DNA from 4 places in the Bacillus nitroreducens genome. Region 1 is predicted to be linked to each of the others. Evidence: riboswitches for the same ligand, from Rfam matches in the RefSeq annotation. Region 1 holds a riboswitch; each other region holds the start of a gene.
The links. A riboswitch is a leader RNA that binds a small molecule or an ion and turns the genes downstream of it on or off. The one in region 1 is predicted to bind cobalamin.

Region 1 (8,374 bases):
TGAATAACCCTCCCCATTATCGATTACTTGAACCATAATTTGACCGTCCATTTGCTGTAATAAGACCTCTATTTCGCCAAATTCAATTGTTTTAAATGCATGTTTTACACAGTTTTGGATTAATTCATTGACAACGAGTGCAACAGTTACAGCTTTATCGGATTTGATTTGTATATTTGGGCCAGAATATGAAATCGAAATATTCATATCTACCCCTGATTCCATCACAAGTGCATTTCCAATTTTTTCAATCAATTGATAGAGATCCACATCATCTACCGTTGAATTCGATAGAATAATTTCATATACAGACGCAATACTTGTGATTCGATTGAGACTTTCCTCAAAATGAATTTTACTTTCTTCAGGAAGCCCTCTTCTCATTTGTAAACGTAGTAGACTTGCTATCGTTTGGAGATTATTTTTCACACGATGATGAATTTCTCGAATCGCAACTGACTTCACGATCAGTTCACGCTCTTTTTCTCGTAATTCTGTTATATTCTTTAAGATGACAAAGAAACCGTATTCACTTTCCTTCAAAGATAGTCTGATCTTTTTCACTTGAAAAACCCGATTTAGAATGGTTAGTTCTTTGATAAGAAGGTCTTCTGGATCTTCAAGAATGCGATTGATTTCGGGAAAAAACTCAATCAACTTTCGATCAACCCAATGACCATCCAGATAAGTCTCTTGGATTAAATTTGATGCGGAAGGATTGCAATACACAATTCTACCCCGATCATTAAGTAAGAACAGAGATTCTTCAAGCATTTCTGGAATGATTGGACGATTTTGTGTGATTCCAACCAAAATTTCGCTCAAAGTCTCGGTCGCCTCTGATAACGCTTCCATTTTTTCCTGTGTTTTTAACTGTTCTGTGATATCTTTTTCCATGATTAAGGTACCGATAACCTTATCCCTACTATTTTTGATTGGGACAACGCTCTGATTTACGGTTCTACCCTCTTGTGTTAAGGCACGATTTAGAAAAATGGGTTTTCCTGTCTTCAAAGAAGACAATACAGAAGGTTCAAAAACATCATACGCAAATTTACCAACAATAGGTTTTGAATAGATTGATTTAGTAGTTGTTGGCGAAGCTTCCGCTACGACGATTGCATGTTTTCCCTCTTTGGTAAGGCAATCAACAAATACATTTGCCCTGTTTAAATCTGCAATCAAGCCTAAATTCGTAGCTACACCTTTAATTATTTCAATGTCTTCCTCAGATAGATTTGTGTGGAGGGTACACAACTCTTCAATCTTGTTGTTTGTCATAGTACTTATCTCCTATTTCTATTGAGAGCAATATATAATAAGTATTATAAGAGTCTTATATTTTTATGTCAATATTGTGAATTTAATAATAAATGAGATTCATAGACTTTTAGACAAAAAACAGGTACAACGAATGTTCACAGACAGTTCGTTATACCTGTTACGACAACGTTTAGGATAATTGAGTAAGCTTCACACCACTTACCTTATGTGTTAAGACCTTTTCTATAATGTCAGCGAGGTAGGCACCTGCTTCGACTGGAGGTATCCCCCCATCGTGTATATTCGATATGACCGTTCGATCCGCCTCAACCGTATTTTCTGTTGGTCTATAGATGAGATAGGCACTAATACTTTTGGATGTAGCAAGCCCTGGTCGTTCACCTATCAAGGAAATCACGACATCACAATTTGTGATCGAAGCAATCTCATCTTGGATCCACACTCGACTTCTTTTAATAAAAACAGGTTCTCCGATTGAGATATTTTTCACCTGTAGTCCTTGTATTAATGCTGGCAGCAAATCTGGTATATTGGCTTCGATCCCAGTTGAACTTAGGCCATCCGATACGATAATTTGAACTTGTTTATTTTTTGATAGATTCTTTTCAGCCCACTCTCTAGACGTGTCGTTTAAAAAACGCCCACTATCTAAATTCATTAAGTATTCATCCATCGATTCTGATTTTGATTGAAGGACGGGTAGATTCATCTTTTCTAAAAACTCGTCTGATACACCATTAAATACGGCATCCTGTGCAGCTGCATGGTCAATCCGAAAATAGAGATATTCCTTTGTTTTAAATCGTGTCCCTGTGCGCCCAACACCAATTCTAGCTGGTGTTATCGCCCTTGCTTTTTGAATGATCTCATAATCCACTGGGTTATCTACTCCAACTTCCCTTTTATTCTCAACGATAATATGGTTCTTGGTATTGTCTTGTTGATCATGTTTGCTGGAACCCTTTTTCTTTTTTTCCAATTCTTCTATTACTTGTTTGACAATGTCTTGAATATCCATTCCATTATCTCCTTTTATTTAAAAATAGATAAATCTCCTGCTCGTTCCGTTAAGCGACCATTTTCCATAATCCCCATTTTTTCTAACCAAATCTCAAATTCTCTTAATGGACGTAAACCTAACATTTCTCTTAAACTCGCATCATCGTGGTAACTTGTATCCTGATAGCTAAGCATGACGTCATCCCCGCCAGGAACTCCCATATAAAAATTTGCACCAGCTAATGTGGTTAACATTCCAGCGATTTCCTGGTCATTTTGATCCGCTTGCATATGATTTGTATAAGTAGGTGCAATTCCCATTGGAATTCCATGCAATTTCCCCATAAACAGATCCTCTAGATCTGCTCGTATCATTTGTTTTCCATCGTAAAGAGTTTCTGGTCCAATAAAGCCAGAAACATTATTCACCATAAATGGTTTCCAGTGGCGTGCATAACCGTACGTTCTTGACTCAAGCGTTTGCATATCCACACCATGGTGTGAATTAAGTGATACCTCAGAACCTTGACCTGTTTCGAAATAAAACTGATTCGGACCTGCTGATGTGCCGTGTTTCGCCATGAGGTCTGCCGCCTCGTCTAAAATAGACTTTGAAACTCCAAAATCATCATTTGTTGCATTTGTTCCAGCTAAACTTTGAAAAATGATTCCACTAGGGGCCCCTTTTTCAATTGCTTTCATTTGTGTGCCAATATGTGCTAATACACAATTTTGTGTTGGAATCTCCCACTGTCTCATAAAATCATGTGTCATATGTAAAATCCTAGATACCGATTCTACTGAATCATTATTCGGATTCACTCCAATAACTGCATCCCCTGCCCCGTAAGATAGTCCTTCCTTCAAGGAAGCAAGAATGCCTTCAAGATTGTCATTGGGATGGTTAGGCTGACAACGAAACGCCAATCGTCCTTGTTCTCCAATTGTTGTATTGCAATGAGCAGTCGGTCTCACTTTCTGTGAAGCCAACACCAAATCGATACTAGACATTAGCTTTGCAACAGCAGAAATCATTTCACTTGTTAGGCCCTTACTGATTCGTAATAATTGGGAAGAACCAGTATTGTGCGAGAGGATGTATTCTCTTAATTCACCAACCGTCCACCCCGAAATTTCTTGATAAATATATTGATTGATATCATCATAGATAATCCTTGTCACTTCGTCGGATTCATATGGAATCACTGGTTCCTCGTAAATGTCCTTTAACGTTAATTCACTTAAAACAAATTTTGCTGCCATTCGTTCTAGATTCGAACGGGCTGCAATCCCCGCCATAATATCCCCAGATTTCTCCTCACTTGCTTTTGCTAAAATCTCTTTAATGGAATGAAATTGATACACTTCATTTTTCAATGTACATTTAAACATTTTTAAGCCTCCAATTTATTTGTTTTCCTTTACAATCCAGAGTTAAGAAAGCGTTCACATTTTTTGATAACGTAAAAAAGGCACCTTAACCACAAGCCATAGAATTGGCTTGGAGTTAAGGCGCCTTTACCTGAACGTTTCACTTTATACCTATTATAGCAAAGAGTGTGAAAACTTGAAAGGTCGTTTTCGCACTATTAACAATCTTCGATAAGATAGATGCCTAATAATTCGTTAAACCCATTACGAATATCTATATCGTTTTGACAATTCGTAAGTTCAACTGTAATCACTTTTCCATTGCTCTTCTAGCGAATGGTCTGTATAAGAGTTACCTCATTACATCAATTCATTCTTTCTCTAACAAAGTTTCTATTTTCCGAGCAGGCACTGCCATTAAAGAATCGCATTTCCATTCCCCTTCATACTGCATGGATAATCTTACACCCTGACCATATGAAACCGAATCTTCCCAAAAAGTTTTTAAAGCGAGGTATTTTGAGACGATGTAACGAATGACACCTCCATGAGTAATTACGAGTACATGTTTTTTCTCACCTGTTGGATCCTTCATTACTTGTTGAAATAAATCATCGAGAAAGGCATCAATTCTCGATTTGAATGATACAGGTGTCTCACCATTTGGAATTGGCACTTCTTCCCAATCATCAAGCCAATCCCGATAACGTTGCTCATATTTTAACTGATGATATGTTTTGCCCTCCCAATCACCAAAATCGATTTCTCTTAATCTTGAATCTACGGTAGCCTCCAAAGAGATATTTAAAAAGTCTACTGTTTCTTGGCAAGGTCGTAAGTCACTAGTAAAGATTGAATCAAATTCCTGCTTTACAAGGTCTTTTTTCAGATCGATAAGCTGATATAGTTCAGTTTTTATAAGTTGTCGGTCCGTATGTCCTAAATATCTTTTTTCCTGATTCCAATCGGTTATCCCATGTCGAACAAGAAATAAATCCACATGATAGCAAGTTCCCATCTTTCGCCTCCTTCAATCGCCATACCAAGTAGCTCTTTAGAGATTATGAGCACAAAAAAACGCTTTTCCTCACGAAAGCGTTGTGTAAAGGGCAGTATATACCTGTCGTATATATAACTTGCAATCTAAAAAACAAATAGCAAACAAATGCAATTTAGAGATTGCCGCACTTTAAACATTCCTTTCCTCGAGGAAGCTTAAACAAAACAAATAGGCAGGTCTCCTGACTTACAAATCAACGGTTGGATACGCCTTCCCATGCTCGTTGCACAGTGGATCAAGTGTAACCTTCCTCCTTGCTTACAGTGGCGGGACCGTGTTGGAATTGCACCAACTTCCCTCTTAGTCTTAAATGGCTCAACATGAGCACATTAAGAAACCTATTTGCTACATATTCACTTTTTGAAAATATACCTGCATTATATTCCAACCTTTTACATTTGTAAAATCATTGTATCTGTATAACTAACCATTAGAAATTGGATCCTATATTTTAGACCCTACAATCGTCTAAAAAGTTAGCAGACATTACCAACGTCTTCCACAGTAATGAATATACACCAAAATGCATTGACTACATTTCTACATAAAAAAATGTGACAATCAAAAACTCGATTATCACAGCTGTTTTACATGTATCGTGACTGCTGTTCTATTCCCCTAATTCTCCTAGCTGCTGAATCTGATCCATTGTATTGGTTATGTTCTGGAACGTTTGAAAGATTTCACTATTTTCAAATAATGCTGGATCAAATTGTCCATTCTCTACATTTTCCAATACGACGTTGATTCCTTCTTCCGCTTGGGTGTTGTAATCAACAATTTGTTGATGTAGGTCTTCAGCGGTTCCAGGTGCTTCAAGACCATTAAATATTTCGATGTCTTCTTTCATTTCTGTTAGCATCGTTTCAAGTTCTACTCGAGCCTGTTCATCCGTAACTGCTTGCGAGGCTAGGTCTGGTGCTTCATTTACGAATGCACTCACCTCATTGACATAATCTGTTGCTTCATTCACATATGTTAACGTATTATTCACATCATCCAGAACGGAACAAGCTCCAAGAAAAAGCATTCCTATGAGAGAAAAAACTAAAAATCGTTTCTTCACTTGATCTCCTCCAATTTGCGGCATATCTTATATACGTTTCAAATTGGAGGAAGTTTCAATCCAATTGTTTCCATTCAGTATATTGATAGGAATAGTCTTTCTACCCATTCATTTTTAATAAACCTACAAACAGTCAGGATTCTTCATATAAAACAACATGCTTCCGATTGCCAATCTTCTCCCCATTCACATCCCAAAAAGGTAGAAAATCCACCTTTATATGGTCAATGTATAGGGCCTCATGCATCAAAGACAGAGATACATCTTCTTCTCTTTCCGTTCCAGCATACTCGATGACAATGTCTAAATCACTTTCAGGATGATAATGACTGTATAGTCTACTACCGATGATGGCTACCTTTTTCACTTCAATTTGGAAGTCATTCAGTGCCTCGTCAAGATGAGACAGAATGTGTGACGTTAATTCAGCTTTGGAATAATGACCTAAGCCATGTACTTCAAGCAGTTCCAGAATAACACCTCAATTTCCTATTTTACATATTGTATTATTTATCAGTATAGACCGTGTGTCCTAATTTTTAGACTTTGATGACGAATTCGTTCGCAAAGAATGGCTGTAAAATGTTCTTCCTAATTCAATTAAATTCACTCTTCCTGCGCTTCCCCTACATAATATAGGCACAATTGGAGAAATTATGAGGAAGGACAGTCTTTTTTACACTGCCTAATTGTGCAAGTTAGGGGATATGGAGATGCTACGGCACCTATTCAAACATTTAACAAAATCAAAACCGCAACAACCGAAAAAAGAGGGCTCAAATCAAGATCATGACATACCAGATACAATCTATGTTGATCTCAACGAAAATCTAGCTAATATAAAAAAAATCTTAGACTCTCCCGCTGATTTAATTATACGAGAACTCACAATCGGTGAAAACGGACATAGCTGTGCGATTGTTTGTATCGATGGTTTAGTGGATAAAGAATTAGTGAATGAAGAAGTGGTTAAAAATATTCAACAACAATTTGCGAATGGGAATCAGAAGATACCAGCAACAGGAGTAGAGATTCTTAAAAAAGTAGAGAAAGACATTCTCTCCATCCATGAACTAACGAAGGTACAAACGATGGACAAAGTGATGATTTCTATTTTATCTGGTGACACTGCTCTTTTTGTAAATGGTACGAATGAGGCACTTATTATCGGAAGTAAAGGCTGGGCTGGCCGTGGGATTGAGGAACCGATGACTGAATCGCTAATTAGAGGACCGCGCGAAGGTTTTACTGAGAATATTCGTACAAATACCGTGCTTATTCGAAGACATGTTAGGGATCCAAATCTTCGGTTTGAATCTAGTAAGATTGGCCGCCGCTCTAAGAAGGATTTAATTGTTTGTTATATTGAAGGGATTGTTCATCCAGACATTTTAGCCGAAGTTAATCGTCGATTAAAGTATATTGATGTTGATGATGCACTAGAAAGTGGAACGATTGAAGAATGGATTGAAGATAGTTTTCTTTCACCTTTTCCACTGGTTACACATACAGAGCGTGCAGATAAGGTATCTTCTTCGCTTACACAAGGAAAAGTAGCCATCTTATTAGATGGTACACCCTTTGCTTTATTGGCACCGACAACACTCGTATCTCTTTTCCAATCACCTGAAGATTATTACGAACGCTGGATGATTGGTAGTTTGATCCGAATCCTTCGATATGTCGCAGCGTTTCTTGCGGTGTTTCTACCTGGATTATATATATCACTTGTTTCCTTTCACCAAGGGATGATTCCATCAAAATTAGCCTTTTCCCTTGCAGCTTCAAGAGAAGGACTGCCCTTTCCAGCCATCATTGAAGCGTTATTAATGGAAGCAACCTTAGAACTTCTCCGTGAAGCTGGGATTCGTCTACCGAAAACCATTGGACAAACGATTGGAATTGTCGGTGGTCTCGTAATTGGTGAAGCTGCTGTTCAAGCTGGAATTGTGAGTCCTGTCACGGTCGTCATTGTCGCATTAACGGCTGTTTCTTCGTTTGCTATTCCAACCTATAGTGCAGGAATTGCCTTTCGAATTTTGCGATTTTTTATCATGTTAGCAGCAGGTGCTTTAGGTCTTTATGGAATCATTCTCATTTACATTATGATTAATATTCATATCGCACGTTTAACGAGCTTTGGTATACCTTATTCGGCGCCATTTGCTCCTACTTTTTATCACGATTGGAAGGATTTATTCATACGTGCACCATTAACAGCACAACACAAACGACCTCAACATTTACAGACCGTTGATGATACACGTTCGAATAAAGGGGATGGACACTCTTGAAAACGTTTGAATACGGTGACAATGAAATTGGTAGTAAAGAAGTCACGTTGGGTATCGCAAGTATGGTCATTGGATTTGGAATCCTTGTACTTCCTCGTACAATTGTTAGTACGACAAAGTCAATTGATGGATTAATTTCAATTGCTTTTGGAGGCATGCTCGTTCTTTTCTTTACCTGGGTGCTAGGTAAGCTTACGACTCAATTCCCTAAGCAAAATCTATATGATGTAGTGTGTTTAATTATAAATAAAAAAGCGGCAACCATTATAACGATTCTATTTGCCCTCTATGCGATGTTAT
Region 2 (8,374 bases), on a different contig from region 1:
CTTTCATTCTGTATTATACGATAAAATTCCGGAAAATCATATCCTTAAAAGGATAGTTAGTATAATAGATTTTAGTTTTATTAATGAAATACTTAAGGAATATTATTGCGAAACTTTTGGAAGACCGGCAAAAGAACCTGAGTTAATGTGTAAACTCCTTTTCCTTCAGGAAATGTATAACCTCTCTGACGAGAGGTTGATTGATGAAGCTAGCTATAATCTAGCTTATTTGTATTTTCTTGGTCTTGACCCCGAAGATACACTTCCCGATAAAAGTCTACTATCAAAGTTTAGAACAAAACGGTTTCCAGATGATAAACCTTTGGATAAGATTTTGACACACATTGTTGAACAATGTGTGGACAAAGGGCTTATTAAAGGAAACAGTGTCAGTATTGACGCAACACACATTGAAGCAAATACTATTAAGAAAACACCTGAAAGACTGATGAAACATTTAGCACGAAAAGTCCTTAAAGCACTAGAAGAAGAAACTGGCCAGGTACCTGTTGACTTGCCTGCAGAACCAGAATATATGGAAATTGAGGATCATAAAGAAGCGAAGGCTGTTATGAAAGAGTACGTTGATAGGGTGATTGAATGTGTAGAAAAGCAGGTAACTCCTACAGAATCAAATACCAATGAAATGATCAAAAAGACAAAAGAGATTATTAACGATCCAAAATTTATGCAGCAAAAAGGTGTTCGCTCCGTTATAGATGAAGATGCTCGGGTTGGACGCAAAAGTAAGTCCCAAGATTTTTTTGGCTATAAAACCGAATTTGTTATGACAACAGACGAACGAATTATCACTTCTGTTCGTACAGCCAGCGGATCTTATATGGATGGCAATTTTACAAATGAAATGTTGAATGACACTTTATCTTCTGGTATTAAGGTAAAAGAAGTTTACGCAGATAAAGCATATTTTAGAAAATCAATTTTGGATGAAATTAAAGTCTTTGAAGCAAAGGCTTATATTCCTGTGAGTTCCGTTGTATATAGAATAGATGAAAGTGAATTTACATATAACAAAGACTCTGATGAGTGGCAGTGTAGCCAAGGAAATACAACCATTCAGAAGAAACATTTTAACACTAAAAATAAAGACGGTGATAGAACAGGGTATAAATATTATTTCGATATTAAGCAATGTAAGACCTGTCCTTTACATGACCAATGCGCAAAAAAATCAGCAAGAAGAATCCTTGTCGTCGGAAAAAACACCACAGAGTTTTATGAAATATCACAATTTCAGAAGTCAGAGGAGTTTAAAGAAAAATATAAGAAGAGGGCTTCTATCGAAGGTAAGAATGCAGAGCTCAAACGTTTTCACGGCCTCTCCCGAGCCAGGGGGTATGGTCTATTAAGTGTGTCTAAACAATCTAAATTGGCAGCCATAGCAGTTAACTTGAAGCGGATAGCAGCTATTGCATCCGCTTCATCAGTTAAATAAAGGGGGAATGGAACACCCACCCCCTCATAATAATAAGTTTCAATAAAAATAATCCCATTTTTGGTAGTCAATTTTAAAATTTCGAAGAAATGGGAGTGGGAGTGAAAAAAACCTCTACTTTTTCACTGGTCTCGAACCGTCCCCGTGTTTCATTTACCAGTAGTATGGGTAACCGTATCCGAAGCCTGGGTATCCGAATCCGTATCCATAGAATGGGGGAACTAAAGCACTAGCTAGTAGTCCGCCTGCAAGGCCGCCTAAGAATGGTGCAAAGCCCCAGCCCCAAGGACGACCAAAGCCAAACCCGAATCCTGGGCGGCCAAACCCGAATCCTGGACGACCAAAGCCAAATCCTGGACGGCCGAACCCAAATCCTGGTCTTCGAATAATCCTCTCATCATTTCCATAATGTTGAATAGGCTGATACTGAGTGTACATCGTACATTCCTCCTCATGTGCAATCTTGAAACTCATAAATTCCCTTTTAAAACATGTGATGTTTACCTAATATGAGCTTTCAACCTAGTGTATGTGTCCATATGGGAGGAGGTATAGATGAGTGCCTAGTAGGACTGGTTTTTCTTGGAACTTAATTCGTTTTCAATAACTAAGGGTTGAATGGCTTTCGCGGCATTAGGCTTAATTATGATATTCTTTTACTTCATATTTAAAAAGTTTTATGAATCGATCATCTCTTTCAATTTTTCTTCACATTTTGAATCATGTTTTTTCTTGGAGCAGTTTGAATATATGAAGGATGGTAAGCAAATTTTTCAAGAGGATGAAGCTCTACTTAAATAGTGATTACATTAGGATAAAAACTACCAAAAAGGATCTGCGCCTATCTTGATCTATTTACAAAACCATAGGGTTGTACTATACTTTCTTCAGAATACAAAAAAATGAATATTTCGCAAATAGGTTTCTTACAATTCTTTTTCTAAGAGAATGTAAGACTAAGAGGGAAGTTGGTGTAAGTCCAACACGGTCCCGCCACTGTAAGCGAGGAGGAAGGTTATAAGATCCACTGTGTTTTTTGCATGGGAAGGAATAACCAACCGTTGATTCGTAAGTCAGGAGACCTGCCTATTTGTTTTTTTAAGCTTCCTCGAGGAAAGGAACGTTTAAAGTGCAAAAAAATCGATCATATGATATTTATTTGTTATCGTAGAATGACTTTACGAGAGTTCGATAACAAATAGTGGTTCATTTTGCCTTTACGAAACGCTCTTCCTCTGGAATGGCGTTTTTTTGTGTTCAGAATTAAAAGGGGGAAAATTAAATGAAGGAAATGTTGAAAAAATGGGGTCTACTCAGCCTACTTTTTCTTTTCACGATTGGCATTGTAGCGGGTTGTAGTTCGCAGGAAAAAGTGTCTCAAGAGGAGGAAGCTCCAAAGGTTGAAAATGTTGAAGCGGAGAATGGCAATCAAGAATTTCCAATTATGATTAAAGATAGCGCGGACCGAGAAGTGACGATAGAAGATGAGCCTGAAACCATTGTTTCCATTCAGGCAAGTATTACAGAAATTGCATTTGCACTTGGGTTAGGTGAAAAAATTGTTGGTGTATCTGATTATGATAATTATCCAGCGGAAGCACTTGAGATTCAAAAAGTAGGGGCACAGGATATCAATGCGGAAGTGGTACTCTCCCTTCTTCCAGACCTAGCACTTGTGACGGATTATCATTACAATACACATCCTGATATTTTGAAGCAGTTTGAAGAAGCAGGAATTGATGTGGTTGTCATTGGAAGTGCTTCATCGTTTGAGGATGCATATAAACATATTGAAATGATTGGAAAAGCGACAGGAACTATAGCTGAGGCAAACGAAATTGTGACTGATATGAAAAATCGTTTTGACGAACTCAAGGAAAAAGCTTCAGTTATTACGGATAAAAAGAAAGTGTGGGTTGAGGTTTCGCCAGCTCCCGATATATTTACAACTGGAACCAGTACGTTCATGCATGAAATGATCGAGGCCATTCAAGCAATCAACGTAGCAGAGGAGCATGAAGGGTGGGTACAGTTAACAGAGGAGGAAATTGTACAATTAAATCCTGATGTAATTATTACTACTTATGGCTACTACATAGAAAATCCAACAGAAGAAGTATATGGACGTGAAGGCTGGTCTGAAGTGCCAGCAGTGAAAAATAAACAGGTCTTTGATGTGGACAGCGATACAGTTACGAGACCAGGTCCTCGGTTAATTGAAGGAGTCGAGACTCTTGCGAAACATATTTACCCAGACGTTTTTAACCAATAAAAGTGCATGGCTGTACATTCTAAGCGGAGGGTTTGTCCTTAGTACAGCCCTCCTAGGCTTATTGATTAGTAGTGTCAAAGTTCCTGTTCCAACGATTTTACATATTGTCCTAGACAAAACCTTTGGCTGGGGCTGGTTAACCGAAGTGGCTCGAAATGAAGAGATGATTATTTGGAATATCCGGTTACCACGGGTCATGCTGGCATTTATGGTAGGTGCATCCCTTGCATTAGCGGGTGCTGCCTTCCAAGGCTTATTACGAAATCCATTAGCGGATCCTTATACAATCGGGGTTTCATCTGGTGCGTCACTTGGTGCGGTTTTTGTGATCTTTTTTCAATTTTCGATCTTTGGGTTAGGGAACTTTACGCTACCTGTTGTGGCAATTGTAAGTGGTTTTGCTTCACTTCTCATTGTGTTCGGACTGGTTCGATTGAGTAGTCGAAGTTTAGCAATTGAAACGATTATCTTGGCGGGGATTATTGTAAGTTCGTTTATTGGTGCAGTTGTTTCCCTCATTATTTCACTAAGCGACCAAGAATCTATGACTCAAATTATCTATTGGTTATATGGCAGCGTTGGTTTAAGAGGCTGGAGTCATGTTCAGTTGATTCTTCCATTTATGCTGTTGGGTTTCCTTATTTTGTTCTACCATTACCGGGAGTTGAATGCGTTAGCACTCGGTGAGGATGCCGCAGATCATATTGGGGTTGATGTGAAGAAAGGAAAGTTAGCTATCCTTATTGGAGCCTCCTTACTAACAGGTGCAGCTGTGGCGGTGTCTGGGTCGATTGGTTTTGTAGGACTTGTCATCCCCCATTTAGTGCGGATAGTTACAGGGCCCAATCATCGCCATGTTCTACCACTTTCATTGTTGGTAGGAGGAGCGTTTCTAATACTAGCAGATTTAGTATCTAGAACGATAATTGCTCCAGAAGAACTCCCCATTGGTGTTGTGACAGCTTTAATTGGTGCACCAGTTTTTGCCGTATTGTTAATCAGAGAAAGAGTGGGAGGGGAACGTAGATGATTACAATTCATAATTTAGTTGGTGGTTATTCGAATTCCCCGATTATAAACGGAATCAATCTTGAGATTCATCAGGGTGAATTTTTTGCCCTTTTAGGACCAAATGGAAGTGGAAAAACAACCCTTTTTAAACTGATCACGGGCCAATTGCCAATTCTAGAAGGTGAAGTGCTTCTCTCTGGGGGAAAAATTTCAACGCTTTCAAAGCTTGAGAAGGCGAGGAAAATGGCCGTTCTTACGCAGGAGGCAAATGTTTCATTTGACTATACAGTAGAAGAAATTGTGAGTTTAGGGCGATATCCACATCAAAAAGGTTTATTTAAACAGCTAACCAGAGTGGATCGGAATGTCATTGAAGAGGTCATGGACATTACAGACATCAGTCAATTTCGAAACACACCTTTCCGAATGATCAGTGGTGGGGAAAAGCAACGGGTGTTATTAGCGAAAGCCTTGGCACAAGAGCCTGAGATTTTGCTTTTAGATGAGCCAACCAATCATTTAGATGTGAAACACACATTCCACATGCTGGATTTATTAAAAGAACGCCAGCAAAGTAACGGGTTAACTATTTTTTCCATTCTGCATGATTTAAATGTAGCTTCACAGTATGCGGATCGAATCGCCATGCTTTACCAGGGCCGTTTTTTAGAAGTGGGAGATGTTGACCATTTCAGAAAGACAGACCAACTAAAGAAGGTGTATGAAGTGGAAATTAAGCTTGGATCACATCCGACGATTTCAAAACCACAACTGTTAATGACACCAGGTTACCAACAAGTACAACCTCGTACACGTTTTGAAGATTCCTATCAGATTCATCAAACGAAGGAATATATTCATGTTCAATTCGATCAACCATTGCGAACATTATCAAATGGGGTCATTGGGGATGGGATTCAGTGGTTAAAGCATTTTTGTAATTTTCATGTGGATAAGAGTTATAACGGTTCAAGGCCTGATCAAGATGTGCGAAATTGGATGAGAGAGTACTCCATCCCTCATGATCAAGCGGTTGGTATGATGACGGCCGTTCAAATAGAAGATGTGGTTATTCGTCATGAAGAATTTGAAGGAATTCAAATGCTAGCTGTTGTAACGGCAGGTACTGGAAATGCTGTCGATATAACAAGTCCTTCACAAGCAAAAGTGAGTCAAACAGTAGGAACTATTAACACGATGCTGTTCATTGATTCACATTTTTCAGATGGCGCGCTAGTCAATGGTTTTATGTCAGCGACAGAAGCAAAAACAAAAGCATTACTCGATATGAAGATTAAGGATCCTTTGTCCAACACTATTGCAACAGGCACATCAACGGATTCACTCCTTCTCGGTCTTACGCAACAAGGAGAGAAGACACCATACGCGGGTTCAGGAACCACGGTTGGAAAAGGGATTGGTCGAATCGTGTATGAAGCAACAAAAGAAGCCATCCAAAAATATGTACATAGAGTTGCAAAATAATGAAGGTGGGGTTTCAATGACAGAACGACGGATTGTAATTGCAGGTACTGGGAGTGGTGTTGGAAAAACAACTTTAACAATTGGAATTATGTCAGCACTTATGAAACGTGGCCTTCGCGTACAAGGCTTTAAATGTGGTCCTGACTATATCGACCCGACCTATCATACTGCCGTAACAAAACGAGTTTCACGTAATCTAGATAGTTGGATGCTAACTCATGAAAGAGTCTTGGATATTTTCACACATGGAAGTCGTGGTGCAGATATTTCAATTATAGAAGGTGTGATGGGATTTTTTGATGGGAAAAGTCCAGAAACGAATGAAGGTAGTACCGCAGAGATTAGCCTCATTACGAAAAGTCCTGTCTTGCTTGTCGTCAATTGTGAAAGCATGGCTCGAAGTGCGGCAGCCATTGTGAAGGGGTTTCAACTGTTTGCAGAAGGACTCAATATTGTCGGAGTGATTGCAAACAGAGTGGGGAGCGAGGGACATTTTCAGCTTGTCAAAACAGCTATTGAACAGGAATGTCATATTCCTGTGATTGGGTATTTGAAACGAGATGACGAGATTGAAATACCAGAACGACATCTTGGACTTATTCCTTCTATTGAACGGGGTGAACTGACGCCGTTATTTGATAAGGTGGGTGACTTAGTTTCAGAGACGATTGATCTTGATCGATTGCTGGAAGTAGCAGTAGCAGAACCGTTACATGAAAAAAATAAATCCTCTTTATTTGAAAAGAAGCAAGAACTAATCACGAAAATAGCTGTTGCAAAGGATGCCGCCTTTAATTTCTATTATCCTGAGAATCTAGAATTGCTGGAAGTTCATGGAGCAGAATTGGTTTATTTTTCTCCATTGGCTAAGGAAGAATTGCCAAGTGGTGTAGATGGTCTCTATATAGGTGGAGGTTTCCCAGAGGAATTCGCTGCGTTATTGGAATCGAATATAAAGACAAAGGAATCGATACAAAAAGCGATAAAAGAGGGGCTTCCCACTCTTGCTGAATGTGGCGGGTTCATGTATTTGGCCGAATCGATTGAAACGACAGACCAGAAGAAATATCAAATGATCGGAATTATCCCTGGTAAGGTTCAAATGCACACCCATATACAAGCCTTGGGATATCGAGAAGTGAGTGGTCTCAATAACAATTTCATTCTTTCTAATGAAATGGGGAGAGGGCATGAATTTCATTATTCGTCTTTTTTGGTAAATGAGACTGAACAAGTCCATGCCTATGAAACAAAAGGGCTACGTGGTGTGAAAAAGGAAGGCTATCAAACCTACAATCTAGTAGCGGCCTACACCCACCTACATTTTGGCTCTAACCTAAATATGGTACAGAATTGGATTAAGAAATGTGTAGAATATCAAACAAGTAAGGAGAACTCAAGATGAAACAAACATATGAATCTATTCCAAAGATAAACAAGGAAATAGGAAGACAAGTTAGTGAGTATATCAATACGTTAACAAAGCCAATCGGTAGCCTTGGGCGACTAGAGGAAATGGCGATTCATCTAGCTGAAATGAAGAATGAACCATTCCCGAGTGTGACGCCACCAGGTGTACTTGTGTTTGCGGCCGACCATGGCATCACTGCAGAAGGTGTTTCGGCTTATCCGCAAGCCGTAACTGAACAGATGGTTCGAAACTTCTTAAATGGTGGTGCAGCCATCAATGTCTTTAGTAGACAAATAGGTGCGATTCTGAAGGTTATCGATGTTGGAGTCGCAACCGACATTGAACATGAGGGTTTAATTAATCAAAAGATTCGCTATGGTACTGGAAATTTTTATCTGGAAGATGCGATGAGTCGCCAAGAAGCTGCACAAGCGATTGATGTTGGCTATCAGCAAGCCTTACAAATCATTGAAGAAGGGGCACAATGTCTAATCCTCGGGGAAATGGGGATTGGGAATACAACATCAAGCAGTGCTATTCTAGCCGTTTTAAGTGGTGAAGATATACCCCTTCTAGTAGGAAGGGGAACGGGGATTTCAGATGCTTCCCTTTTACATAAAATAGAAATTATTCAACAGGCACTTATACGGAGGAATCCAAATCCACATGATGCACTTGATATTTTATCGAAAGTAGGCGGATTAGAAATTGCGGCAATGGCAGGCGCCATGCTAGGAGC
Region 3 (8,374 bases), 380 kb from region 1:
TGGGAATCTTCGGTTTAACGACAGAAGAGACGAAAGATATTTCGAGCCCAGGTTCTATTCTATTTGAAAACTATCTTGAAGAAGCAGAAGCTGCTGTTGCATATTTCGAAGATCAAGGTGTCAATAAAATTATTGCAGTAACTCATATTGGATATGACGATAATGCAGCAATTGATAATGACTTAATTCTTGCTGATAAAGTAGAAGGCATTGACGTGATTGTTGGTGGACATAGCCACACTACATTGTCAGAACCAGTAGTGGTCGCAAATGATGAAACACCTACAATCATCGTTCAAACAGGTAATGCAAATAGTAACCTAGGTGTTTTAGACGTTGTTTTTAATGAAAATGGTGTTGTCGTTGAACATGAAGGAAAACTAGTTTCAATCGGTAATCAAGAAGATGATCCAGAAGCAGTAACTATCTTAGCACCATTCAAAGCAAAAGTAGACGAAGTGGCTAAAACAGAAATTGGTGTAACAACACCAATTGAACTAGAAAATCCACGAACAAGTGGTGACAATTCAAAACCAAGCGTACGAAAAAACGAAACAATTCTTGGTAACCTCATAACAGATGGTATGCTTACAAAAGCCAGAGAATTCACTGGTAAGAATGTAGTGATGGCATTACAAAATGGTGGTGGGATCCGTGCAGCAATTGATGCTGGTCCAATTACTGTTGGCGAAGTCATTACAGTTCTTCCATTTGGGAATACATTAGCTACGATGGAAGTGACGGGTGCCGAATTGAAAGAAGCCTTTGAAAAATCTGTAAGCTCATATCCAGCAGAAAATGGCGGATTCTTACATGTATCTGGTGGTAAGGTAGAATTCGATTCTTCAAAACCTGCAGGGGAGCGTGTAGTTAATGTTTATATTAAAGATGATAATGGAAATCTAGTAGCAGTTGATAATAACACAGTATATACCATTGCAACAAATGCGTTTACAGCTAAAGGCGGAGATGGCTATGACGTATTTGCAAAAGCTTACGAAGAAGGCAGAGTAACGGACTTAGGACTTTCTGATTGGGAAAACTTCCGTGATCATTTAATGAGTATTGGAAGTGAGAATATCCCAACTGAAATTGAAGGTAGAATCGTCGATGTATTCTCAACTCCAGGCGAAGAACAACCGACACCAGGTGAAGAGGAACCTCAAATTATTGTTGTTACTCCTGAGGTTGAAAGAGGAAACAAATATGTAGTAACGGCTAATGATTTGATTGAATTAGAAGATAATGCAACTGTAAGAGTAGAAGTTCCAGCAGAGAAAAATACAATTTTTGTATCATTGACATCCGAAGCGGTTACTAAAATGAAAGAAGCTAATGCAACATTAGTCATTTCGAATGGTATTGTTGAACTTCAAATTCCAGCATCTAACTTACCTGATGGTGAAACGGAGATTAAAGTACAAAAGGACAATCGCAAGGATGCCTTGATTGCTTATGATTTCACAATCAAATCAGATGGCAAGGGGTATCACAAATTTAACGAAAAAGTCACGATGACATTCATCGTGGATTCGAAATTAGTGAAGGATCCGAATAATGTTAAGGTGTTTTATTGGAATCCAGAAAGTAAAAGATGGGAATTGGTCGGTGGCGAATGGAAAGATGGTAAAATTACAGCAACAACCGACCATTTCAGTACTTTTGGAGTGCTAGAAGTTAAAGATTCTAAGGAGACTCCAGTACCTGATACGAAAGACTCTGATAAAAATAACTCAGGTAATAAAGAACCAGGAGTGAAGGGTTCTGATGAATCTAATTCACAAGAAGGCAAAAAGCTTCCAACTACAGCAACTAATACAGGAAACTTATTAGTAGCAGGAATGATGCTAATCCTTGTAGCAGTTAGTCTTGTCTATTTTGTAAGAAGGAAAATGGCATAAAAATGTAAGAAGTATTGAGCTTCAAAAGCCATAGAACTAGGGTTCTATGGCTTTGTTTATAGGGAGTATTTAACATAAATGAATGGGAATGATTTTACTGATTCTCATAATTTAAATCTCAAATTAGACCTAATTGATCCTTTACCTTAGCATATTTTGAGCCCCAGAAAATGTCTTGAAGCCCTTATCTATGGCCCCTTTCTGACTTAATTTGCTGTAGATGTCTTGAATTTCTTCTTCGCTTTCACATTCTAGTGTAAGAGAAATGTGATTTCCGACAGTTACTTCTTGACCAGGGAATGTATCCGAAACCATGAGAAATAGTTCTTCTTTCTTTAATTTTGCATGAATGATTCGATAATCAGCCTCAGGCGGAGTTGGATACTCAGTTTCACCTAATGTCTAAATTTCTGTAATTTCTCCACCAAGAGTATGTGTATAAAAATCAAACGCAACTCTTGCATTCCCATCAAAAAGTAAATATGGTGAGTTGCTTGCCCTTTCATTGTCAACATAAAAATCGAAAGCGCTTACAATGTGATTTCTGTTTCCTGAAGAAGGTTACATTTTTGTATCTTTTTTCCTGATATTCCATTATAATGTTCTGAAAATAGAAAGGGCGGTGTTAGAAAGGAGAGTTAAGATGATTAGAAAACTAAAGCCAGAGGATGCAGAGAAGTATTGGAAATTACGATTAAAAGCATTAACAACCGACCCCAATGGGTTTTTAGTCACCTTTGAAGAAGCAATAAATACGGAAAATGCAATAGAAGAATACAAGGTTAGTTTACAATCCAAAGAGATTATAACTTTTGGTGCCTTTGAGGGAGATCAATTAGTTGGAATGGTTACATTAGTAAGAGAAACACGCCGAAAAATAAGACATAGAGCTAATATTGTAGCGATGTATGTTGATGATCAACATAGAGGTAAGGGAATTGCTAAAGCGTTGCTAAAAGAGGCAGTAAAATTGGCAGAAAGTTATCCAGAATTAGAACAATTGTATTTAACTGTAGATTCTGATAATACAGATGCGAAGGAACTATATAAAAAAATAGGCTTTAAAAAGTTCGCTACGGATAAAGGAGCAATCAAATACAATGGACGATATCGGGACGAAGATCATATGAAATTATTTCTCGAGAAATAATTGTCAAAATATGTCTTGCAAAAAGAACAGCAGTCGCTTATTATTTAATTAATAGCATATATTGATATATTTATTGTTTTCGAAACTACATATTGTGTTTTGCCTTGAGAAATAGATGCCGATTAGGCTTAAAAGGGAATCTGGTGAAATACCAGAACTGCCCCCGCAACTGTAAATGCTGACGAAATGAACAGACCACTGTATAAGATTACTTAGATTAGAGTTCAAAAAAAGAGGATGGAAAGGACCACGTCAACAAGAACGCGACGTCCTGTCGATGTGTCATTTTCACCAGAATTTTTGATACCTCTTTAAGGTGCTTATATGGGAAGGGTTCAAAGTAGAATGAAGCATAAGTCAGGAGACCTGTCTTTTCTTTAGATGTTTCACTTCTTCGGGGATTGAGAAGATGAAACGGTGGCGACAGGTAGGGTTCTATCTTTGTGCTCTCTTGATGTTATCGTTTCATCCGCTCAATTCATTGGGCGGATTTTTTGTTGTTTAAGAAGTTATCGATTTCAACCTTGTAGATAATTTTAAAATAGTTATCTACGTATACAGCAAGCGCACCAGCCCCTCTGTTGTATATCAAATCCGTCAAGAAGGTCAAAAAACACGCCTTTAGCCGTATCGTCTTATGCTAGTCGGACTTACACAGGACAAGGAAGGCTCAGAGAGGAGCATCTCACGAAGAAAATGGAATGCATTTTCGTGGATGTATTGACATCGATGTTTGCCATAGGGTGTGGTAGTAGTTAGTCGATGTTTCACTTTCAAGGCGCTTGCGTATTTGGTTTTGTATTGAAAAAAGTTAAGGGAGAGAAAAAAATTGACTATCTCAACTCAAGGAGAATTAGAAGTAGTACTCCAATCACTAATGTATGCTGAGAAAAACTATCAGATTGATACAACAGAAATGAAAGAAAAAATAAGGGGTATGAATCTATCGAATGGTCCAAATCAGCAAGCCCTTTTTTATGCTTTAAACAATATTGCTATGGACCAACCGAACTGGACCTATTTAGCAGCACATCTTTATTTAAATGAGCTTTATGAGAAAGCAGCACAGAGCAGGGACTATAATCGTACACAAAAATATGGTGACTTTTTTGAGTTACTACAGGAATTAACAAATAAAGGCATATATTCGGCAAACATACTAGATTCCTATACAAAAGATGAAATTGAAGAACTAGGAAAGGTTATTGACCCAACTAAAGATTTTTTATTTACATACATAGGATTATTTTTATTAGCAGACCGCTACCTTGCGAGAGATTATGAGCGCAACATTTATGAACTGCCTCAAGAGCGTTTTATGATCATCGCGATGACGCTCATGCAACATGAAAAAACGGACCTACGCCTGACTTATGTGAAAGAAGCATACTGGGCATTAAGTAATTTATTTATGACGGTAGCTACTCCAACTCTTTCAAACGCAGGTAAAAGTTTTGGTCAGTTATCCTCTTGCTTTATTGATACAGTGGATGACTCACTTGATGGCATTTATTTAAATAATTGGGATATTGCTAGATTGTCAAAAGATGGTGGGGGAATTGGCGTATACTACGGCAAGGTTCGTGCGCTAGGTTCCGATATCAAAAAGTTTAAGGGGAATTCGTCAGGTGTCGTTCCTTGGATTCGACTTATCAATGATACTGCAGTAAGTGTTGATCAGTTAGGGCAACGGCAAGGGGCTATCGCGATTTATCTAGATCTTTTCCACAAAGATATTATGAATGGTTTTTTAGATTTGAAAACAAACAATGGAGACGAACGCCGCAAGGCCCATGATATTTTTACAGGGGTATCTGTTCCAGATCTTTTTATGCAAAAGCTCCAAGAATGTGATGAAAATGGAAGAAGTATTGGGGAGTGGCACACGTTTTGTCCACATGAAGTAAAGCAAGTAATGGGATGGAAAGATGAACATGGTAATCCGTTAGGTCTTGAGGATTTTTACGATGAAGAGGATGAAAAATATTTCACTGAAAAATACATTGAGGCTGTCAATCATCCACTGTTACCACGTAAAACTTATCGAGCAATGGATATTATGGCACGGATCATGATCGCTCAGCTAGAAACAGGAACACCATATATGTTCTATCGTGATGAAGTCAACCGTCAAAATCCGAACAAACACCTTCTAGGAAAAGGAAGGACAGCAATCTTTTGCAGTAATTTATGCACAGAAATTGCACAAAACATGTCTGTAACGGGAATCTCTAAGGAATATATTGATGATAAAGGAAATATAGTGATTGTTCGAAAACCAGGTGATTTTGTGGTTTGTAATCTTTCTTCTATTAATCTACCAAGAGCTGTACGAGAAAATGTACTTGAACGTTTGATCCGAATTCAAGTTAGAATGCTAGATAATGTTGTAGATTTAAATACAATTTCAGTGAAACAAGCAGAAATCACTAACAAAAGATTTCGTGCTGTCGGCCTTGGGACATTCGGCTGGCATCATCTTCTAGCTCTAAAAGGAGTGTACTGGGAATCTGAAGAGGCTGTTCAATTAGCAGATGAGCTTTATGAGGATATTGCCTATTATGCAATCCAGTCATCGATGGAACTTGCAAAAGAAAAAGGAGCATATCAAGAATTTGAAGGTTCGGAATGGGAAACAGGCGTTTATTTTGCACGAAGAAAATATACTACCCAACGTTGGAAGACGCTACAACAAAAAGTTGCACAAAACGGTATGAGAAATGGGTGGTTAATGGCGGTAGCACCAAACTCATCTACTGCAAAAATAGGTGGATCGACTGATGGTATCGATCCAATCTATGCAGCGGAGTATGCGGAGGAAAAGAAGAACTTTAAGTTCAAGGTAACTGCGCCTGATCTTAACTCTAAAACCTATGCATTTTACAGAAAAGCACGTCATGAAGTGAATCAAATATGGAGTATTCGACAAAATGCTGCACGTCAGCGTCATATCGACCAGGGCATTAGCTTTAATTTGTACGTAAGACACGATATTAAAGCAAAGGATCTCTTGCAGCTCCATTTGGAGGCTTGGAAGCAAGGGCTAAAGACCACCTATTATGTTAGAAGTACTTCACAAGCAGAAATTGAAGAATGTGAATTATGCCATAGTTAAGGAGGACGAATAAATGACATATAACCAGCCATTAACAAAAATAAAATTATTTAATCCAGCTTTTCCGAATAAGTCTACAGGAATCATTAATGGAGAAACGTCAGGACTGTTAAATTGGAACGATATTGCGTATCCGCAAATGTATACACTCTATCAGACATTGTTAGCAAATTTTTGGAAAGCACAAGAAATCAATATGCAAGATGATATCAAGCAGTGGGATCATTTATCACCTATTGAACAGGATGTATTTTTAAGAATTAATACACAGCTTGCTTCTCTGGACAGCCTACAAACACCAACGATGAATCAGGTGATGGATTATGTCACTGATTCAAGCTTTAAAGCCATTTTTGCCGTGATTTCACAGCAGGAGGCAGTACATAATGAATCGTATTCATATATTTTAAGTTCCCTAGTTCCGTTACATGAACAAATAGAACGATTTAATCAAGCAAAGGATGACCCGATTGTTAAAAGAAGAAACCAGTTGATTCTTAAGGCATACGAGGGATTCAGAGAAAATCCAACTCCCAATAGCTTATTTAAGCTTGCAATCAACTCGATTAATCTGGAAGGAATCTATTTTTACGCTGGTTTTGCTTTTTTCTATCATCTTGCTCGTCAACAGAAAATGCTTAAAACAAGTACGATGATTAGCTATATTCAACGTGACGAGATGCAACACGCCTATTTCATTGCGCAATTTGTACGAATTCTCTTATCTGAAAATCCAGAATTAAATACAGATGAGAATAAAAAGTACGTTTATAAAGCAATGGGTCAAGCTGTGGAGCTAGAAAAAGAGTGGGCTCATTATATCTTAGAGGATATTGATGGGATTGATTTGGGTGAATTTGAAGATTATGTGGAGTATTTGGCGAACAAACGATTACGTCAACTTGGATTCCAAAATCTGTACGAGGAGAAAGAAAACCCAATGCCGTGGATTCAAGTATTTAGTGACGAGATGATGAATGATACGAAGTCAGACTTCTTTGAGCAAAAGTCACGTACCTATACAAAAGTGTCCCAATCAAATGGGTTTGATGAGCTTTAGGGATGAAGATAGGCATTGTATACACATCGATTACAGGTAATACAAGAGAAGTGACGACAATCATAAGTGATACAGTCATAAAGTATACAAGTCAATGCGATATCTTTGAGATTTCACAATTTCCATACCATAAAATAGGAACCTTCGATGTACTCTTTTTAGGAACTTATACGTGGGGAAATGGGGAAATTCCTCAAGAAATGAAGGGACTTTATCGTGCATTTGAGAATGGATCCCATAAGGAGATTGTCACTGGGGTATATGGAACAGGCGACCAATTTTATCCTCATTTTTGTGGGGCGGTTGATGAGTTTCGGGATATGTTGTATGTCCATTCAAATTTAGCTGCTACGTTGAAAATTGAATTGGCACCACAAAAGTTGGATCAACCTCGTATAGATAGATTTGTTGAAGTTGTGGTGGAGCGTGTAAATGACAAAAAGGGAATCACCGTTTGAGTGATCTCCCTTTTTGTCATATTTTTAATGTGTAACTCAACATAATATTAAGTCCAAATAAAGCTAGTAAGCTTCCGAGTAGAAGTGGAAAATTCAAAGCTGATGCTATCAGTGCGCCTAAACTCCCACCAACCATTAACGTAAAAGAATAGATGGAGATAGCAGAGCCTCTTGCATGTTCACCAAGCTTCCCAATAACTGAAATGAGGGATGGGTATAGAAGGGAAATAGCTGCAATAAATGGAATGGTAATGATGGCAATCACCATAGGTGTTCGTGCAAATAGAAGAATCATTAAACTAAATGCTACTAGACAAAGACCGATTAATAATGTACGACGATCGCCAAAATGCCGAACTAATTTTCCTGTTAGTAGTGAAAAAGAGGCACCAATCAGACCGATAGCCCTAATTTGAAATAAAGTTTGTCGGCTGATCGAATAGTTATCTTGTAAGTATTGACTCATTCCATCGTAGAAAGAAATGAAGGTTAATAAAATCGTGAACGTGATGATGTAGCATTTTAGTAGCGAGGGATTTTTAATTATTTTTGATAAATCCTGAGTCAATGAAGTCATTGCTCGGTTTGTACCTGATTCAGGCGGAAGGATCATCAATCCACTGATAAATAGGAGTAGATAAATAAGCGCAAAGCAATAAAATACAAATTCCCAGCCATAAAAAAAGGTGA
Region 4 (8,374 bases), on a different contig from region 1:
ATCATAGGATAGGGCTAAAATTTTACGGTCTGATTCTTCATTTTGATAAGATAAATATGCCTTTTTTGTATCTTCTTCCACATCAATATGATTTTCTACAATACCCGTCTGTCCGATGATTACACCTTTTTGATTATGTTGATAAAGCTCAACATGTTGATAGCCTTGTAACATGTATCGGAATGAATTGATTGTTTGTCTAAATTGATCCGATTCAGCTGTCGCAAAGGACTCTGTTTGAATGGTGTTATTTACTTCAACCTTTACCGCTTTAGATTGGTTATTCGTTTCTATTTCTGAGAAATCCAAAAAGTAGGATTCTGGGACTTCATCAATTCCCCAACTTGGGTTTGCTCGAATAATGCCATTAACCGTTGAGAGGTGCTTTTGCCATTGCTCTACAAGGTTTCCCCCATCTGATTCTACAGCAATTGAAACGACAGCAGGAAACATGGCTCCACCTAAATATACACCGTATGTTAACAGGACTTCATTTTCTCCAATGGTGTTTACTACATAGTTTTGACTCGATTGATCTTCAAATGAAAACGTATTGTATTCTTCATTTCGCTCAGGATTTTGGCTTTTTTCTAGAATGCTTACCTCTTCTTCCACTGGTACTGTTTCTTTTGAATTTGAATCCATCGCTAAACGCGTATTTTCTTTTGCCATTTCGGCAGAATCATTACTGCTATTATTCATATTATTTAAGAATGAAGGGGCTAAGATGACTAATAGTAGCACAGCAGCTGCAGAGGCAATACTTGGTACAACCCAGAACCTCTTCTTTTTCTTATGCATATTAAGGGTTATATTTTGATAAATCTCGTGTGGATCTCGCCTATCTTTAATCTCAGGCATTTGTGTCAACAAATGCTCAATTTTTTCATCACTCCACTTTGATTTTTTCATCATCTACTCCCTCCTTTACAGCTAATTCTTCCATATACGACTTTAATACTTTAAGACCTCTATGTTGTGTCGTCTTAACTTTACTCTCCGTCCAACCAAGAGCTTGCGCTGTTTCAGCAATTGATAATGATTGAAGAAATCGTAAAATGAGCACCATCCTCTGATCAGTGGTACAACGGTCCAAACAGCGGTACATTGTTTGAATTTCCTCATTCTGCAGAGCGATTTCTTCTGGAAGTGGCGCATAATCCTTTACCTCTTGGCGACTCCAATCAAAGGTATCTAAAATACGTTGTTTCCAGCCTTTTTGTTTTCGAAATGAATCGATGGCAACATGTCTTGCGATTGAAAACAACCATGTTTTCTCACTACTTTTTCCTTCGAATCTATCATATGATTTTAAAACCCTTATATAAACTTCCTGAACGAGATCTTCAGCTAGTTCACGATTTTTTACCATATAAAATAAGAAGGAGAAGACATCGTGATGATACTTTTCATATAGTTCCTCAAACAAGGAATCCATAGCAAATCCTCCCGTTCATTTATTTGTCGTTTATACTCATAAAAAAGTTACACTCCCAATATAGTATGTTTTCATGAAAAAAGGAAGAATATTATGGTAATATTCTTCCTTACTTTGCGATTGTGACATTTTTCAAGAATAATAGTCTTAAGATTGGATAGAGGATAAGAAAAAACACGCCATTTCCAATTGCATGACTCAAATCAAATGGAAGACCAGCTAAATAATAAGCAATGAACTTACCAGACAATAAATAAAGAGGTAATGAGATGATGAATCCATATAGAAAACCACAAAACACCGCATAGATGGACAGCAAAATGGCTGGGATGCGATCGCGGTACTTCCGAATCAATCCACTAAGTACACCAATTATAGCCCATGCGATGATTTGCCCGAATGTCCATAAACCCATCCCCAAAACAAGGTTCGATAAAACTGCGCTTAAAACAGCTATAATCACACCATAAAGTGGCCCTAAAAACAAGCCTGTAATGATGATAATCACAGTTGTAGGCTGCACATTCGGAAGGAATGTAAATGTAATTCTCCCAACAACAGACAATGCGATTAACATCGAAAGCAGCGTAAGGTTTTTAACCGATACATTCATTAATTATTCCCACGAGTGTAAGTCAAATTCGATTTTGTCTTCAGGCTCCACTTTGTATTCATTTGCTCCAACCATTGCTTCTTCACCGTTTATGTAATAGAACCATGATGTTTTCTCTTCGTCACTTCCAGCTACCCCATTAATGCTGGCCACAAAAGCACCATCAAATTGTGTCTCGACTTCAAAATTTTCTTGCATAACATCCATTACAGTAACTTCTTTACCTGATTCAATTTCAATTTCTTTTTCTTCAATGATTTCTTCTCCGTTGTTTTTAGAAATTACTACTGTAACGATTTCAGCTTTTTCTTCTTGATTCGCACTCTCTGAAGCATCGTTATTGGAAGTATCGTTCGTTGTTCCTTCATTGCTACATCCAAATAATAATCCTAAAGATAGTAAAACAAATAATATTTTTTTCATTTCCCTAGCTCCCTCTGTGTTAGTTAATGGCAGTTTTCACAAAATCTGTTGTTTTTTTAACCTTTTGATTTACGTTGTGAGCGGAAGTTTTTCGCGGGTCCTACCTGGCCTCGAGTGCACGCTTTTCCCGCTAGTGTCACCGCCTTTACGCTTCAATCAATTGGTTCCACTTTATACGTTAAACACAACATTTTTTTGCAAAGAGCCTAATTATTACATCTATGTATAGTACTTTTTGCACCTACTACAAAAGATAAAAAAACCCACCCAATAGGGTGAGCTTTGTATACAATACGAAAAAACAATAAAGCCAAAAGCTTTAGTGTTAATTCCTACACCCCGAAGAATTAAAATTCGTTCGAAATTAGGCAGGTCTACTGACTATGGTTTCTTCCTACTTTGAGTCCTTCCCATATGATTAACAGCATTTGCCATTTATTCATACAGTGGTTCTTCTCATTTCGTCCACCTATACAGTTGCGGGGGCAGTTCTGGATTCACACCAGATTCCCTATTAAGTCTAAAGAGAAAAAAGCTTCTCTGACACCTATAATTCCGATTCATGATTTAATTTTTTATGACATTATTTATATTACTTGAAGTATTTCACTTTTACAACATGTTTCTTATGGAACAAGATTCTTCGCCACATTCAACCAAATTATTCACTTTTTCGAGGAATTATGAATGTAAATGTCGTTCCTTCGCCAAGTTTACTATGGACAGAGATGTTACCATTATGCGCAGCCACAATATTTTTTACGATAGCTAGTCCTAAGCCAGTACCTGACTTTCCTCTAGTTCTTGCTTTGTCTGCTTTATAAAAACGCTCAAATACAAATGGTAAATCCTCTTCTGGAATACCAGTACCAGTGTCTGTTATATCTACTTTAACAGATGTCTCCTGTCCAGTAACATGGACCTCAACTTTACCATTTTCATCCGTATGTCTGATTGCATTATCAATCAAATTAGTAAATACTTGTTCAATTCGGTCAGAATCTAAATAGATTTCCCCTATGTCTTCTTCCTTTGTAGCAGTTAAGGTAATTTGATTTTCCTTGGCCACCCCTTGGAATTTCCGAATCACACGTTCTACTAGTGAGTCGAAATCGACTGTTTCTTTATTCAACGTAATATTCCCTGATTGCATTCTCGCCAAGTCTAACAATTCATTGACGAGTCGCCCCATCCGTAAAGATTCGTCATAGATCACTTTAGTAAGCTCTTTACGCTCTTCTTCTGAGCTTGCAATATCATCCATTATTGCTTCACTATACCCTTGAAGCATTGCAATTGGGGTACGGAGTTCGTGTGAAACATTGGCAATAAAGTCCTCACGAAGTTTATCCAGACGCCTTTCTTCAGTCATATCACGAAGGACAGCAACGGCACCTCTGATATATGTTTGATTATATAGCGGACTCATTAAGATAACCCACGTTCTTCCTTGTAGGCTAATCTCAATAAATTGCTCTTTTTCAAACGAAACAGAGCGCTGAAATAAATCTCTTACCTCAGGTGGAAGTTCTTCTCCAACATCCTGATACATACCTTGTTGATAATACCAAGCTTGCAAAAATCGCTCAGCAGGTGGATTTGTTACCAATATCGTTCCATCTCGGTTTAAAGTGATAACTCCGTCCGCCATACTATTTAAAATACTCGCAAGCTGTTCTTTCTCTTGATTTAGGGCATTTATATTATATTTTAATTGCCTTCCCATTTGATTTAATGCCATTCCTAAGGCACCTATTTCATCATGTGTTAAAATGGGAACCTTCGTGTCGAATTTTCCTCTTGCTACCTCAAAAGCCGCTTCCCTCATTTTGCGTAATGGAGCTGTAATACGGGTGAGTAGGAAAAAGGCAAAGACTGTAGTTAAAACAATCCCAATTCCTGCAGCTAAGACAATAAATTTGGTTGTATGTTGTGTTGTGCTTTTAACAACATCTAATGATTGATAAAGAAATACCGCACCTTCTTGATCATCTTCAATATGAAGGGGTGACCCCACCACAAAAAGCTCTTGAGATTGTTGATTTAAATTAAACTTTTCAGGCAAATCTATTCGTTTACTTTCGTTTTGATCCTTAGTTATAACACGTTTTAGATCAGGATCTTCAGTTATAAGAGTAACTGGTATATTCGCCACTAATTCTCTATCTGGGGACACCCACATTGTGTCTTCATCAGCAACTATTATGACCTTTGTTTCGTCATTCACAAGCTCCCATGCTAGAGACCTTGCAAATTCTTTATCCTCATGCTGCTCCATAATAACAGCAATATTTGCTGCTAGTTGCGTTAAATTTCGTTCAGCTTCTTGAATATGGTAATTCTCAAAATACTCCATAAAAAGAATCGTTAATACAAATAAAACAAAGGAAAACAATAAAAGAATGGTTGCCCAAAGTTTTCCTACAACACTCCGCCAAAATTTCATTCCTGGCCGACCTCAAATTTGTAACCAACACCCCAAACAGTAACAATCATTTTTGCTGCATCTTGAGAGACTTTATTTAATTTTTCACGTAACCGTTTAACGTGTGTATCAACCGTACGTAAATCTCCGAAGAATTCATAATGCCATACGTCTTTTAACAACTGCTCACGATCAAATACCTTGTCAGGTGATTTTGCAAGGAAACATAATAATTCATATTCCTTTGGTGTTAAGTTCACTTCTTTTCCATCTGCAACGACACGGTGCGCATCATTATCAATTGTTAAATGTGGAAAAACAATAATATCCTTAGCGGTGGTTTCAGTTTGAAGGTACGTGGTTAGGGATGCTCTTCTTAATAAAGCTTTTACACGAAGAACAACTTCCCTTGGACTGAATGGTTTTACGATATAGTCATCTGTTCCAACTTCAAATCCTTGTACGCGGTTCACTTCTTCACCTTTTGCAGTAAGCATGATAATTGGGGTTGATTTTTTCTCGCGTAATTCTCGGCATACTTCTATTCCATCTTTTCCTGGCATCATAAGATCTAATAGGATCAGATCGTACTCATTTTTAAATGCCTTATCAAGAGCATCGTTCCCATTGTCTGCTTCTTCAATCACATAATTTTCACGTTCTAAATACATTTTAAGTAAACGACGAATTCTTTCCTCGTCGTCAACGACTAATATTTTAGCTTCTTTTTCCATAATTCGTATTCCTCCAATTTCTTTTTCGAAAGAATATTTTTCTATATATCTATCGTACATAAATTCTTCATAATTTGCTATAACATATATCACACTTAGTATTCCCATTAATGATAAAAGTCAAAATTCCGACACAAATATAGTATTACAAAGATTAAAAAAGCCTTCATCACTTGATGAAGGCTTTAATTTGTCTACCATGAATACTATTTTTGCTGAATGGCTAGATTCTAGTCACTTCAGAAGGAAAATACTTCTTCTAGTAGCTCTCCCTTTATGCATATGAGTGTAATCCTGCAATTACTAGGTTTACAAATATTGTATTAAACATAATGATAAAGAATCCTACGACTGCTAACCATGCAGATTTTTTACCATGCCACCCTTTTGAAAGTCTGAGGTGAAGAAATGCTGCATAGAAGAGCCAGGTGATAAGGGCCCAGACTTCTTTTGGATCCCAACCCCAGAAACGAGTCCAGGCAATTTGTGCCCAAATCATCGCAAAAATCAAAGCACCTAACGTAAAGACTGGGAAACCAATTGCTACCGAACGATACCCAATTTCATCGGTAAGGTCTAAATTTAGCCTTTTTGTTAATGGCTGCAATGCTGCACCGATACGTTTACGTAAAATTAAACGCAATAGTCCATATAAAATAGTTCCTACAATAATGGACCAAAGGACTGTATTTACTTTTCTTGCGCTTAGAATTGCTGGCAATTCTATGCCACTAGAAAACTTACCGTCTGTCAATAATTCTCCTTCATTTGGTACGACTAAAGCAGGTAAAGTAAAGACCATTTCAGCCTCAACACCCTCTTTATCTACCCATGAGAATGCCGATTCATATTTCATCGCTCCAAATGTCGATGATATGACAACAAATCCCACGACAACTACTAATACATACATAACAAATTCTAACCAAATTGTTTCCTTGCTTCTCACAGATTGATCGACAGCCTTTAATAGATACAGAATCCCCGCTACGAAGCTAATGGCAAGAATTGCCTGCCCTAATGCTGCTGTAATAACATGTATGTGGAGCCAGTCACTTTGTAACGCCGGGATTAATGGCGAGATTTCACTTGAAAACATACTACCATACGCAATTATGATTAGTGCAATTGGTAATGTAAACAATCCTAATATACTGGATTTATAAATAAAATAAATAATAATAAACGCTAGAACTAGCATCATTCCAAAGGCAGTAATAAATTCGAATAAATTACTTACTGGTGCATGTCCTGCCGCAATCCATCTGGTGATAAAATAGCCTAAATGTGCTGCAAATCCTAATGTCGTAATGATAATCCCGATTTGTGACCATCGGTTATACCCATTTGTACTTTTATTATCACGAATCGCACCACCAAAAATAAATGTTGCAACTAGATAAAGTAAAAAAGCTGCATAAAGGAGATTTGAACTTAATTCAGCCATTATTATCCCTCCTTATTTTCCTTATTTTTTGCATCAACTTGATCAATAGGTTCCGCGATCCCTGTATCTGCTAAGACATAACGAATTTCATTTTTCAAACCAAACCAGTTCTTATTCGTATGCCCAGCAACAATCACCTCGTTATTTTTCCGCTGAATCCAAATACGACGATGATGCCAGTATGAGCCTTGGATAACCCCTATCATAAAAATGGCTCCACCTACAGCTAGAATCCATAAGGTAAAGTCTCTTCTAACCGTTAAGCCAGAAACATTCTTCATATCCACACCAGAAAAAGCCATTTTATATTTATTATCACCCATCGGCTCAATATTTTGCTGAATGGCTACGAAACTAATTTCTCCTTCTGGTTTATCAGGCGCAAACATTTTGAAAACAAATGCTGGGTTGTTTGGTACCCTTGTTTTTGTAGATGGTTCACCTTCGTCATTAAAAAAGAAATCTGGAAAATAACTTGCAAGTTCAATGGAATAACCATTGCCTAGGTCATATTTTTCTTGCGGATCTCTTAAATTAATCGTAATTGAACCAAACTCCTGATTTGTCTCTTTGTCCACCATATTAAATGACATTGTACTAAATTCATTTAATTTGTAATCAACTTGATAGACAGCATAATGATCATGTTTTAATGGCTTGTTCACTTGAATTTGATGTGTTTTAACTTCTTTTAACTCTGGTTCCACGCCAGGAATGATTTCATCAACACGTTCATATAATTTCACGTCAGTTTGGAAGTTTTTCACAACCATTCCACTACCAGCAATGTCAAGAGCCTCGTCAAAGACTTCTTTTTCTTTACCCTTCTCATAAACTTCTACAATAAACTTTTCACTTTCCAAATAATATTTTCCATTTGTTCCTGGAAGACTAGCAGTTTCTCCTTCACGGATCCAAATTACCTCATCCACATACATTCCAGGTACGAAGCGGAGCATTGCCCCTATGAGGAAAATAATTAGACCACAATGGTTTACATATGGGCCCCATCTTGAAAAACGACCCTTTTCGGCTAGTATATTTCCATTTTCTTCACGAACCGAATAACGTTTTTTTCTAAGTTTTTCCTTAACCGTTTCAAAATCATTATCCACATTCTCAACGCCGCTTTTCCCATAAACACGCTGTCTTTTTAAGAAATTTTCATGACGTGTTACACCTTGTTTTTTCAAAGCTTTATATAATGGGACCACTCGGTCAATACTACAAATAATTAAAGAAATACCGAGCATTGCTATGAGTATCATGTACCACCATGACCCATAAAGGTTAT

Region 2: another riboswitch for cobalamin. It lies ahead of ACWPVE_RS18570 (ABC transporter substrate-binding protein); the one in region 1 lies ahead of ACWPVE_RS01020 (histidine phosphatase family protein).
Region 3: another riboswitch for cobalamin. It lies ahead of ACWPVE_RS02825 (ribonucleoside-diphosphate reductase subunit alpha); the one in region 1 lies ahead of ACWPVE_RS01020 (histidine phosphatase family protein).
Region 4: another riboswitch for cobalamin. It lies ahead of ACWPVE_RS16860 (DUF4430 domain-containing protein); the one in region 1 lies ahead of ACWPVE_RS01020 (histidine phosphatase family protein).

The regions. Positions count from the first base shown of each region.
Region 1 covers NZ_CAXHYI020000001.1:190,790-199,163, forward strand. The annotation lists gene ACWPVE_RS01005 (sensor histidine kinase) at 1-1,281, opposite strand, end outside; gene eutC (ethanolamine ammonia-lyase subunit EutC) at 1,454-2,302, opposite strand; gene ACWPVE_RS01015 (ethanolamine ammonia-lyase subunit EutB) at 2,317-3,675, opposite strand; gene ACWPVE_RS01020 (histidine phosphatase family protein) at 4,025-4,672, opposite strand; cobalamin riboswitch at 4,869-5,071, opposite strand; gene ACWPVE_RS01025 (DUF6376 family protein) at 5,325-5,780, opposite strand; gene ACWPVE_RS01030 (nucleotidyltransferase domain-containing protein) at 5,914-6,147, opposite strand; gene ACWPVE_RS01035 (spore germination protein) at 6,494-8,074, shown strand; gene ACWPVE_RS01040 (GerAB/ArcD/ProY family transporter) at 8,071-8,374, shown strand, end outside.
Region 2 covers NZ_CAXHYI020000003.1:3,007,331-3,015,704, forward strand. The annotation lists partial or broken gene ACWPVE_RS18560 (IS1182 family transposase) at 1-1,441, shown strand, start outside; gene ACWPVE_RS18565 (hypothetical protein) at 1,610-1,894, opposite strand; cobalamin riboswitch at 2,359-2,560, shown strand; gene ACWPVE_RS18570 (ABC transporter substrate-binding protein) at 2,739-3,728, shown strand; gene ACWPVE_RS18575 (FecCD family ABC transporter permease) at 3,691-4,758, shown strand; gene ACWPVE_RS18580 (adenosylcobinamide amidohydrolase) at 4,755-6,224, shown strand; gene ACWPVE_RS18585 (cobyrinate a,c-diamide synthase) at 6,241-7,629, shown strand; gene cobT (nicotinate-nucleotide--dimethylbenzimidazole phosphoribosyltransferase) at 7,626-8,374, shown strand, end outside.
Region 3 covers NZ_CAXHYI020000001.1:574,171-582,544, reverse strand. The annotation lists gene ACWPVE_RS02835 (5'-nucleotidase C-terminal domain-containing protein) at 1-1,901, shown strand, start outside; gene ACWPVE_RS02830 (GNAT family N-acetyltransferase) at 2,545-3,051, shown strand; cobalamin riboswitch at 3,148-3,439, shown strand; gene ACWPVE_RS02825 (ribonucleoside-diphosphate reductase subunit alpha) at 3,929-6,166, shown strand; gene ACWPVE_RS02820 (ribonucleotide-diphosphate reductase subunit beta) at 6,180-7,226, shown strand; gene ACWPVE_RS02815 (flavodoxin domain-containing protein) at 7,229-7,684, shown strand; gene ACWPVE_RS02810 (MFS transporter) at 7,701-8,374, opposite strand, start outside.
Region 4 covers NZ_CAXHYI020000003.1:2,669,213-2,677,586, reverse strand. The annotation lists gene ACWPVE_RS16875 (hypothetical protein) at 1-915, opposite strand, end outside; gene sigX (RNA polymerase sigma factor SigX) at 890-1,438, opposite strand; gene ACWPVE_RS16865 (ECF transporter S component) at 1,548-2,051, opposite strand; gene ACWPVE_RS16860 (DUF4430 domain-containing protein) at 2,055-2,474, opposite strand; cobalamin riboswitch at 2,825-3,042, opposite strand; gene ACWPVE_RS16855 (ATP-binding protein) at 3,136-4,920, opposite strand; gene ACWPVE_RS16850 (response regulator transcription factor) at 4,917-5,633, opposite strand; gene ccsB (c-type cytochrome biogenesis protein CcsB) at 5,908-7,080, opposite strand; gene ACWPVE_RS16840 (cytochrome c biogenesis protein ResB) at 7,083-8,374, opposite strand, start outside.